2 regions of the Bacillus sp. ISL-39 genome follow, and region 1 is predicted to be linked to the other one. Evidence: riboswitches for the same ligand, from Rfam matches in the RefSeq annotation. Region 1 holds a riboswitch; the other holds the start of a gene.
What was found. A riboswitch is a leader RNA that binds a small molecule or an ion and turns the genes downstream of it on or off. The one in region 1 is predicted to bind S-adenosylmethionine.
Positions count from the first base shown of each region.

Region 2: another riboswitch for S-adenosylmethionine. It lies ahead of mtnW (2,3-diketo-5-methylthiopentyl-1-phosphate enolase); the one in region 1 lies ahead of J7E37_RS08055 (methionine biosynthesis PLP-dependent protein).

Region 1 covers NZ_JAGGQM010000007.1:31,221-36,267, reverse strand. The annotation lists gene J7E37_RS08065 (carbon starvation CstA family protein) at 1-209, opposite strand, end outside; gene J7E37_RS08060 (M4 family metallopeptidase) at 506-2,092, shown strand; SAM riboswitch class I at 2,519-2,631, shown strand; gene J7E37_RS08055 (methionine biosynthesis PLP-dependent protein) at 2,807-3,922, shown strand; gene metC (cystathionine beta-lyase) at 3,919-5,047, shown strand, end outside.
Region 2 covers NZ_JAGGQM010000002.1:722,610-727,656, reverse strand. The annotation lists gene J7E37_RS05430 (PAS domain-containing sensor histidine kinase) at 1-278, shown strand, start outside; gene J7E37_RS05425 (DUF2087 domain-containing protein) at 440-1,024, shown strand; gene J7E37_RS05420 (carbon-nitrogen family hydrolase) at 1,285-2,067, opposite strand; gene J7E37_RS05415 (pyridoxal phosphate-dependent aminotransferase) at 2,194-3,375, shown strand; SAM riboswitch class I at 3,451-3,558, shown strand; gene mtnW (2,3-diketo-5-methylthiopentyl-1-phosphate enolase) at 3,653-4,876, shown strand; gene J7E37_RS05405 (2-hydroxy-3-keto-5-methylthiopentenyl-1-phosphate phosphatase) at 4,873-5,047, shown strand, end outside.

The sequences.
Region 1 (5,047 bases):
GGTGCAGCTCCGGCTACAGAGGTAAAATGGTGGCCCCATAGAATCATTTTCTTCGTTGGGACAAAATCCACCCCATCCGAATACTGGTGTGCCGGCGTAACGTAGTTAGGATCTAGACGATAAATCTTTTCTGCTACCCACTTGGAATAGAAGCGATAGCCAATCGCAAAGACAATCATCCCAATCACGGCTAACCATAAAGAATTCATTTTTATTAACCTCCTTTTTTATGAGTTGGTATTACAACTTAATAATAAAAATATATTGCTTAATTAGTCAATAAATTCTGACTACTTTTCTTAAAATCCTGTATTCAAGCATTCATCCCTCTATCAAAAATATTTCCCAACCTACAGATTCGACGAGTTTAGACTTAGTTGTTGAAATGTTCAGACTATTAAAGTATAAATATGATAATCTACTAATTCCTATTAGATAGAATTTGATTTTAGGAGGAATTTATTTGAAGAAAGTCGTTTCCCTAAGTTTGACAGCAAGCCTTGCAATCAGCGGATTGGTTGCTGCCACAGGCTTTGCCGCCCCATCAGCAGATTCACCGTCCAACAAGTTTACGAAAAGCCATGGCGTACCTGAATTTGTTGCTGGCAAGCTGACAAATCCATCAGAGAAAGCAGCAAAGGATATTGTCCTTGGGTACCTGAAAGCTTCGAAAGGAAAATACAATCTGGGAACAAATGATAGTTTTGCTGTTAAATCTCAGGAAGCAGACAAGCTTGGCGGAGATATTGTCCGACTGCAGCAGGTCTATAATGGAGTTCCTGTCTGGGGAGCAACACAGGCAGCCAGAGTTGACGAAAACGGTGTTCTTAAGGTTTTTAGCGGAACTGTCAGCAAGGGACTGGGCGACAAGCTTTTAAAAGTCTCCAGCAAAAAATCCCAGAGAGATGCAATTGCCGTGGCTGAAGGTGATTTGGGCTACAAGCCTGAATATGAAGTAACGCCAACGGCTGAATTTGTTGTTTATCCTGGTGAGGATCAAGCAGTGTACGCTTACCATGTCACGTTGAACTTCCTGAGCCCTGAACCAGGCAATTACCAGTACTTTATCAACGCTGTTACAGGTGAAATTATTAATAAATACAACGCCATTGATACTGCTGGAAAAAACAATCCTTCTTTAAACGGAGCAGATACGGTTGGATCAGGTGTCGGAGTGCTGGGTGACACGAAGTCGTTGAACACGCTTCTTTCAAATGGCTCTTATTACTTACAGGACAATACTCGCGGAAATGGTGTGTTCACCTATGATGCCAAGAACCGCCAGAGAACGCCAGGTTCCCTCTGGGTCGATGCGGATAATAACCTGAACGCTGCTTATGACGGAGCCGCAGTAGATGCCCACTACTATGCAGGCCTCACTTATGATTACTATAAAACCACTTTTGGCCGGAATTCATATGACAACAATGGCGCAGCGCTGAATTCCACAGTCCATTACGGCAGAAGCTACAACAATGCATTTTGGAATGGGCAGCAAATGGTATATGGTGATGGAGATGGCGCTACCTTCATCCCGCTTTCCGGTGCTCTTGACGTAGTGGCGCATGAACTGACACATGCTGTGACTGATTTCAGTTCTGACCTGGTTTACCAGTATGAATCAGGTGCATTGAATGAAGCGATTTCCGATATCTTCGGCACACTTGCTGAATTCCATGACAACAATAACCCAGATTTCGAGATTGGCGAAGATATCTACACTCCAAATACGGCTGGTGACGCCCTTCGTTCAATGAGTGACCCTACAAAATATGGTGATCCGGATCACTATTCGAAACGTTATACTGGAACATCCGACAATGGCGGAGTCCATATCAACAGCGGAATCATCAATAAAGCTGCCTACCTTCTGAGCGAAGGCGGTTCACATTATGGAGTATCGGTCCCGGGAGTCGGAACAGATAAAATGGGAGCGATCTTCTACCGTGCAAACACTGTGTATTTCACTTCTTCCACGAATTTCAGCCAGGCACGGGCAGGAACTGTACAAGCAGCAAAAGACCTGTATGGTGTAGCTTCGGCAGAAGTTGAAGCTGTCAACAAAGCATTTGATGCTGTAGGAATATATTAATAACTTTAAATTTAGTAAGACTGGCTCATTTATTCTTGTGAGCCAGTTTTTCAATGCTGATGCTCCCGCGCTTTCTCGTTTGAATGAAAGAATAGAATTATGGTTTTGAGTAAGCTGGATTGAGTCTGCTGAAGCTTGGCAGCTTTGGCTTAGGATCATGAAAAACTGTCACAAAACAAAGGGAATTTTGGCAGCTTTGACCTCGAAACCAGAATAGTTGTCACAAAACCCGCAGAATCTTGACAGCTTTGGCCACACACACTGAAAAGCTGTCAAAACAGAATCACTATGCCATGACGGATACTTTAATTAAACTGACACTATAGGAATCTTCTGCATATATACTTCACTGCTTTAATAAAATGATTGACATCCTGCAATAATGGCTGTAATATTTAGAGAAATTTAATAATTCAATAATATGAAATCTTATCCAGAGAAGCTGAGGGTCTGGCCCTGTGAAGCTTCAGCAACCTTCAACTATTTTTTGTTGAAAAGGTGCTAATTCCAGCAAGTTTTAAAAACTTGGCAGATAAGAAGAATGGCTATCAACTGTAAAAGTCTTCTTCTTAAGAAGGCTTTTTTGTTTTATTAGGGACTTCTCGTAACCGACTTCCTGCAAAATTGTAGATCAAGTCCCTTTTAAGTCGATTATCTCGTCTTTTCATAAAACAAAAATTGCCATCTGACTATCTTTCATTAGGAGTGAATACATTGGCAGAAATCGATACGAAGTTAGCGCAGCTTGGCAACAGAAGTGAATCATCAACAGGTGCGGTCAACCCACCAATCTATTTAACGACGGCATACCGCCACGAAGGGATTGGCCAATCGAGCGGATATGATTATGTCCGCACTGGCAACCCTACTCGTGAAATTCTTGAAAAAGCGATCGCAGACCTTGAGGAAGGTGAACGGGGATTTGCCTGCAGTTCCGGAATGGCAGCAATCTGGACCGTTCTGTCCTTATTTGAACACGGGGATGAATGGATTGTCTCTAAGGATTTATACGGAGGAACTTACCGTCTTCTTGAGCAGGGTTTCAAAAAGTGGGGGTTAAATAGTACATATGCTGACATGGCAGATCTACACGAAATCAAATCCGCAATCAATCATAGGACAAAGGCTCTTTTTGTAGAAACGCCGACAAATCCGCTGATGGAGCAGGCTGATATTGAAGCCATCGCAAATATCGCAAAAGAGAGCGGTATTCTGCTGATTGTGGATAATACCTTCTACACCCCCCTGCTGCAAAAACCATTGGCTTTAGGTGCAGATATCGTGATCCATAGTGCAACTAAATATCTTGGAGGTCACAATGATGTCCTTGCAGGGCTCATCGTTGCCAGGGGACAGCAGATATGTGATTCCCTCTTCCTTCATCATAATGGCGGTGGTGCGGTGTTAAGTCCTTTCGACTCCTGGCTGCTCATTCGCGGGATGAAAACACTGGCATTAAGGATGGAACGCCACGAGCAAAATGCCAGGGAACTGGTAGATTATTTGCAGAATCATCATGCAGTGAAGGATGTCTTGTATCCAGGCAGAGGCGGAATGATTTCTTTCAGAGTACACTCTCCTGCTATGGTCAATCCGTTTCTTAAAAGTCTATCAACCATTACTTTTGCAGAAAGCCTTGGTGGCGTCGAAAGCTTCATTACCTACCCTGCGACTCAGACACATGCTGATATCCCAGCTGAAATTCGTGAAAAAACCGGGGTTTGTGACCGACTGCTTCGATTCTCTGTGGGAATCGAAAATGTTGCCGATCTGATAAATGATTTAGACGACGCATTCCAAAAGGCAAGCCAGGAGGCAGAAGCGATATGAGCAGATATACATTCGAAACCCATCTGCTCCATAACAAGCATAAATTCGACCCTGCAACCGGTGGAGTAAGCGTACCGATCCAGCATGCCTCAACCTTCCACCAGCCGTCGGCAGACAAGTTCGGAAAATATGATTATAGCCGCAGCCTTAATCCAACCAGAGAGGCACTTGAGGAAATAATCGCCGAGCTAGAGGGCGGTGTACGAGGTTTTGCTTTTTCTTCCGGGATGGCTGCCATTTCAACTGCCTTTTTGCTTCTTTCTCAGGGAGATCATGTAGTCATCACCGAGGATGTTTATGGCGGGACATATCGAATGGTTACTAATGTTTTGAACCGTTTTGGAATTGAGCATACTTTTGTGGACATGACAGACCTTGAAGCGGTAGAACAAGCGATTAGGCCAAATACTGCATTATTTTATGCTGAAACTCCCTCTAATCCGCTGTTGAAGGTAACAGATATTCAAGCGATCAGCGAAATAGCGAAGAAACACGGCGCACTTACATTTGTTGATAATACTTTCATGACTCCATACTTGCAGCGTCCGCTTGAACTTGGAGCTGATATTGTCCTTCACAGCGCCACAAAGTTTCTTTCCGGCCACAGTGATACTGTGGCGGGTCTGGCGGTAGTTAAGGATGAACAACTGGCCAATAGGCTTTATTCCCTGCAGAACTCGTTCGGGGCAGTCCTGGGGGTTCAGGATGCGTGGCTTGTCATGAGAGGCATTAAAACCTTGTCAGTCAGAATGAACCAATCTCAGCAAAGCGCAAAGAAAATCGCTGGATTTTTAAAGAAGCAGCCTTTAATCAAGGATGTCTTTTACCCTGGTCTTGCGAATCATCCGCAGTCAGACCTTCAGATCCAGCAGGCATATGGGCCAGGAGCGGTTCTTTCATTTGAACTGGAAGATGCGGAGGTTTTAACTAGATTTATAGAACAAGTGAAACTTCCAGTTTTTGCAGTCAGCCTTGGAGCAGTAGAATCCATCCTCTCCTACCCTGCAAAAATGTCACATGCGGCCATGCCGCAGGACGAACGAGAAAGGCGTGGAATCACTGATGGCCTCCTTCGACTCTCTGTCGGGCTGGAAAACGCCGGCGATTTGATTGCGGACTTTGAGC
Region 2 (5,047 bases), on a different contig from region 1:
TGTCAAAAGGGGGTTTTGTGACTGTGACTGTCAGTCAGGCTCCAGGGAACAGAATACATATCTGCATCAAGGATGAAGGCGAAGGAATCCCGGCCGATCAGATCAAAAAGCTTGGGAAACCTTTTTACACCACAAAGGAAAGAGGAACAGGGCTCGGTCTGATGGTGAGTTTCAAAATCATTGAAGAACACGGGGGTACAATCGAAATAGAGAGCGAAGTGGGGCACGGAACTATTTTTCATATTTATTTGCCAATAACCAAGGAAGCGTCTGATTGAAATCAATCAGGCGTTTTTCCATGGGTGGATGCGGTGCCATAAAAGGGGTCCATCCAGGAGAAATAAAAAATTCTCCAAATCCCCTTTAAATTTCGCAAAGAATGCTTTAATATTAGATGTATACCTAATTAGATGAATATTAAATTAAATGGAGTGTTTTTATGCAATTGGACAAAATTGTCGCCTTCCATAAAGCGATGGGAGACCCTACAAGGATCAGGATTGTGGCATTACTAGCGAACGGGCCGCTTCATGGCCAGGCGATTGCCGGAAAGCTGGGCCTTACTCCGCCAACAATCACACATCATATCAAGAAACTGCGGGATATCAATGTCATTGTTGAGCGCAGAGACAAAAATACAATTTATTTTCACCTTAATGAATCAGTAATCAAGCAACAGGCAAGGACGCTAGGCAGGTTAATCGAGAAAAAAGAAGGGAAGGTGGAAGCTATGATTGAACAAAATATCGAAAGGCAAAAGGTGATCGATAATTTCTTTACGAAAGACGGTAAATTAAAAAATATACCGGCACAACGGAAGAAGAGACTGATGGTATTTGAATACATGGTCCGAGGTTTGAAAGCCGGAAAAAAATATCCGGAAAAGGATCTGAACGAATATATCACGAAGTTCCACGAGGATTATGCGACAATCAGAAGAGAGTTCATCATCAATCATTACATGTATCGTGAAAATGGGATTTATGAATTGAACCCTGAAGAAATGTGGGCAAAACCTGAGTGATTTCCCTCTAGAACAGCATTAAAACCGCCCTAGGCATTGTCCCTGGGCGGTTTTTCATAGTGTTTAGAGAATCAAACAAGTGTGAATAACTATTGGGTTTTCCTAATCCAGCTCCAGCGCCTAGCACCTCGAGACGCTTGTCTAGCTGCGGCTCCTAACTCCTCGAGACGTTTCGGTCCTGCCAATGAAGTCAAAGAGCGACTTCACTGTCAGGCCCTCCAACGCTTGTCGGAGTTGGGCAGTCGCCTCCGCTTTTTGTTTTAATATAGTTCTGGCCTGCGATCCGTAAAGATAGGAATCTTGCTCCTTGCTTCCTTAACCTCGTCAAGCTCGATTTCCGCCAGGAGGATTTCCTCGCCTTCTCCACCTTCAGCGATCACTTCACCCCATGGGTTAATGACCAATGAATGGCCGGCGAAAGTATTGTTAGGGTCTGAACCAGCACGGTTGCAGGCTACTACAAAGCATTGGTTCTCGATTGCACGGGCGATGAGCAATGCCCGCCAGTGTTCCAACCTCTGGATTGGCCATTCAGCGACAACAAACATCGCTTCGACATCATGGAGTGCATGGGCACGGACCCATTCCGGGAACCGGATATCATAGCAGATCAGGCCGGCAAATTTGTGGCCATCCAAAGAGAACAACCCCTTTTCCTTCCCGGCAGCCAGATACAAATGCTCATCCATTAGCTTGAACAAGTGAAGCTTGCTGTAGGTTCCCGCATGTACTCCATTTTTATCAAATACAAGCAATGTATTTTCAATGCCTGATTCTGTTTTATTGGCAACAGAACCGCCTATGAAATGGGAGTTGTATTCCAAGGCAGCATCCTTGAAAAACGCTTTGGCTGCTTGTGCATCCTCTTCCGCAGTGTTTTTTAAATTATTCAGGTCATACCCTGTAGTCCAGAGCTCCGGAAGGATTATGATATCAGGTTTTTGAGAGTTTGCCTCTGCAATCAGTTTAGATGCGTTTTTGTAGTTTTGTGCAGGATCCCCAAAGGCAATATCCATTTGCAGGCATGCAATTTTAAATTTCATCCTTCATCACCGCCATACTTTCTGAAAATTATATCTTTACAAGTTACTCTTTACGTTATATCATTTGTGACTAGAATTTCAATTAAAATTTTGAAATAATAACATATTTTCTAAGCAGGTGAGAAGATGGAATTTCCACAATCAGATTTACTGAAAAGCCTGCCCAAGCAATTTTTTGCTTCACTGGTGCAAAAGGTGGGCGCTTATACAGAAAAAGGGGCAGACATAATAAATCTGGGGCAGGGGAACCCTGACCAGCCGACTCCACAGCACATTGTTGAAAGGTTGAAGCAAGCTGCGGATAATCCGGTTAACCATAAGTATTCGCCTTTCAGGGGTTTTCGCTCGTTAAAAGAAGCAGCAGCAGCGTTTTATAAAAGAGAATATGGGGTCGATCTTAATCCGGAAGAGGAAATTGCCATCCTATTCGGGGGTAAAGCCGGTCTCGTAGAAATACCTCAATGCCTGTTGAATCCTGGGGACACAATTCTCGTTCCAGATCCCGGCTATCCTGACTACTGGTCTGGAGTCGAGATTGCCAGGGCAAAGATGGTGACCATGCCACTCCGTGAAGAAAATGACTTTCTGCCTGATTATGATGAGTTAAGCTCAGATCAATTGGATAAAGCAAAGCTGATGTTCCTCAACTACCCAAATAATCCTACAGGTGCAGTGGCTGATAAAGAATTTTTTGATCAGACAATCGAGCTGGCACGAAAAAATGAAATTTGTGTAGTACACGATTTTGCTTATGGAGCGATTGGCTTTGACGGGAACCGCCCGCAAAGCTTTTTACAGTCCGAGGATGCAAGGGAAGTGGGGATCGAGATCTATACATTGTCAAAAACATATAATATGGCTGGATGGCGTGTTGGCTTTGCGGCAGGGAACAAGAGTGTAATAGCCGCAATCAACTTGCTCCAGGACCATATGTATGTCAGCTTGTTTGGTGCTGTGCAGGAAGCTGCAGCAGAAGCTTTGCTGGGATCGCAAGAATGCGTTGCTGAACTGAATGATTTATATGAATCTAGAAGAAACGTACTTATTGACGGTCTTACAAAAATTGGCTGGGAGGTGACTGCTCCAAAAGGCTCATTTTTTGCCTGGCTGAAGGTTCCAGAACCATTCACTTCAGTTGAATTCGCGGATTTCTTGCTGGAAAAAGCACACATAGCAGTTGCGCCAGGTGTAGGGTTTGGTGAGCATGGCGAGGGTTTTGTGAGGGTTGGCTTGCTGACTTCGGAAGAAAGATTGCGTGAAGCAGTTGGCAGGATTGAAAGCTTGGAAATATTCAAAAAAAATAGTTGACATTGATTTACGAACCTGACATAATCCTAATTAACAAATTCACTTTAACCAATTAAATAACTTGATTAAATTATTTTCTTATCAAGAGCAGGCGGAGGGACGAGCCCGATGAAGCCCGGCAACCGATCCAGCATTTAGCTGGGCACGGTGCTAATTCTTGCAGCGAAAGCTGAAAGATGAGAAGAGTTTAGTGTATTTTCTAACCTCTTCTTTGTGAAGAGGTTTTTTTATGCCCAAAATAATAATGGGTCCACAAGTAATGAAAGGATTGATCCTCATGAGTGAAATTACAGCGACATATATAATCCATGATGCTAAACATAACCCGGAGATAAAAGCAGAGGGAATCGCGCTTGGGCTGACGGTAGGGTCCTGGACTGATTTGCCGGAACTGGATCAAAAACAATTGAGAAAACATAAGGGGAGAGTGGTTTCTGTTGAAGGTTCAAGTAAGGACAACAATTCAGAGACAGTGGCAACAATCAAAATCGCTTACCCTGCTCTCAATTTTTCTCCAGACCTGCCAGCCATTCTTACAACAGTTTTTGGAAAACTATCGCTTGATGGCAAGGTAAAACTTATCGATCTGGAATTTGGAGATGAATTAAAGAAAGACTTTCCGGGTCCGCGTTTTGGAATTGAAGGAATCAGGAGCAAGCTTGGTGTTTATGATCGTCCATTGCTAATGAGCATCTTCAAAGGTGTCATCGGACGTGATATGGACTTTCTGCTAAAACAGCTTAAAGAACAAAGCCTTGGTGGTGTTGATCTGATCAAGGACGATGAAATACTGTTTGAAAATGAGCTTACACCTTTTGAAAAAAGGATCGCTCTTGGTAAAGAGGTCCTTGAAGAAGTATATGAATCTACTGGGCACAGAACCTTATATGCTGCCAATCTAACAGGAAGAACCTTACAGTTGAAGGACAAAGCAAGAAAAGCGGCTGAACTTGGAGCCGACGCACTGTTGTTCAATGTGTTTGCCTATGGCCTGGATGTTTTACAGGAACTAAGGGAAGATGATGAAATCGGCATCCCAATCATGGCTCACCCTGCAGTAAGCGGTGCGCTGACATCGGCTGATGAATATGGTTTTTCACATTCTTTGCTTCTGGGAAAATTACTCCGCTATGCCGGGGCTGACTTCTCGCTGTTCCCGTCACCTTATGGAAGTGTGGCACTCGAAAAGCAGCAGGCGTTATCAATAGCCGAGGCACTGACTGCTGAGGATCAATTCACAAGGACATTCCCGGTTCCATCAGCAGGCATTCATCCTGGAATGGTACCGCTGCTTATAAAAGATTTCGGTGTGGATTCAATCATAAATGCTGGTGGAGGCGTCCATGGACATCCTCGTGGAGCACAGGGCGGCGGGAAGGCATTCAGACAGGCAATTGATACCGTACTTCAAGGAAAAACACTTGAAGAAGGCGCACTTGAGCATGATGAGTTGAAAGCTGCTATTGCTCTTTGGGGTTCGTCAGAGGCGGTGGCAAAGTGAGTCAGCCAGTGATTTTTTGTGACTTTGACGGAACAGTAACCGAAAAGGATAATATCATAGCGATCATGAAGGAATTCGCGCCTGATGGCTGGGATGAAATAAAAGAAGCGGTGCTTGACCGCAGTATTTCAATCAGGGAAGGAGTAGGGAAAATGTTTTCCCTCCTTCCGG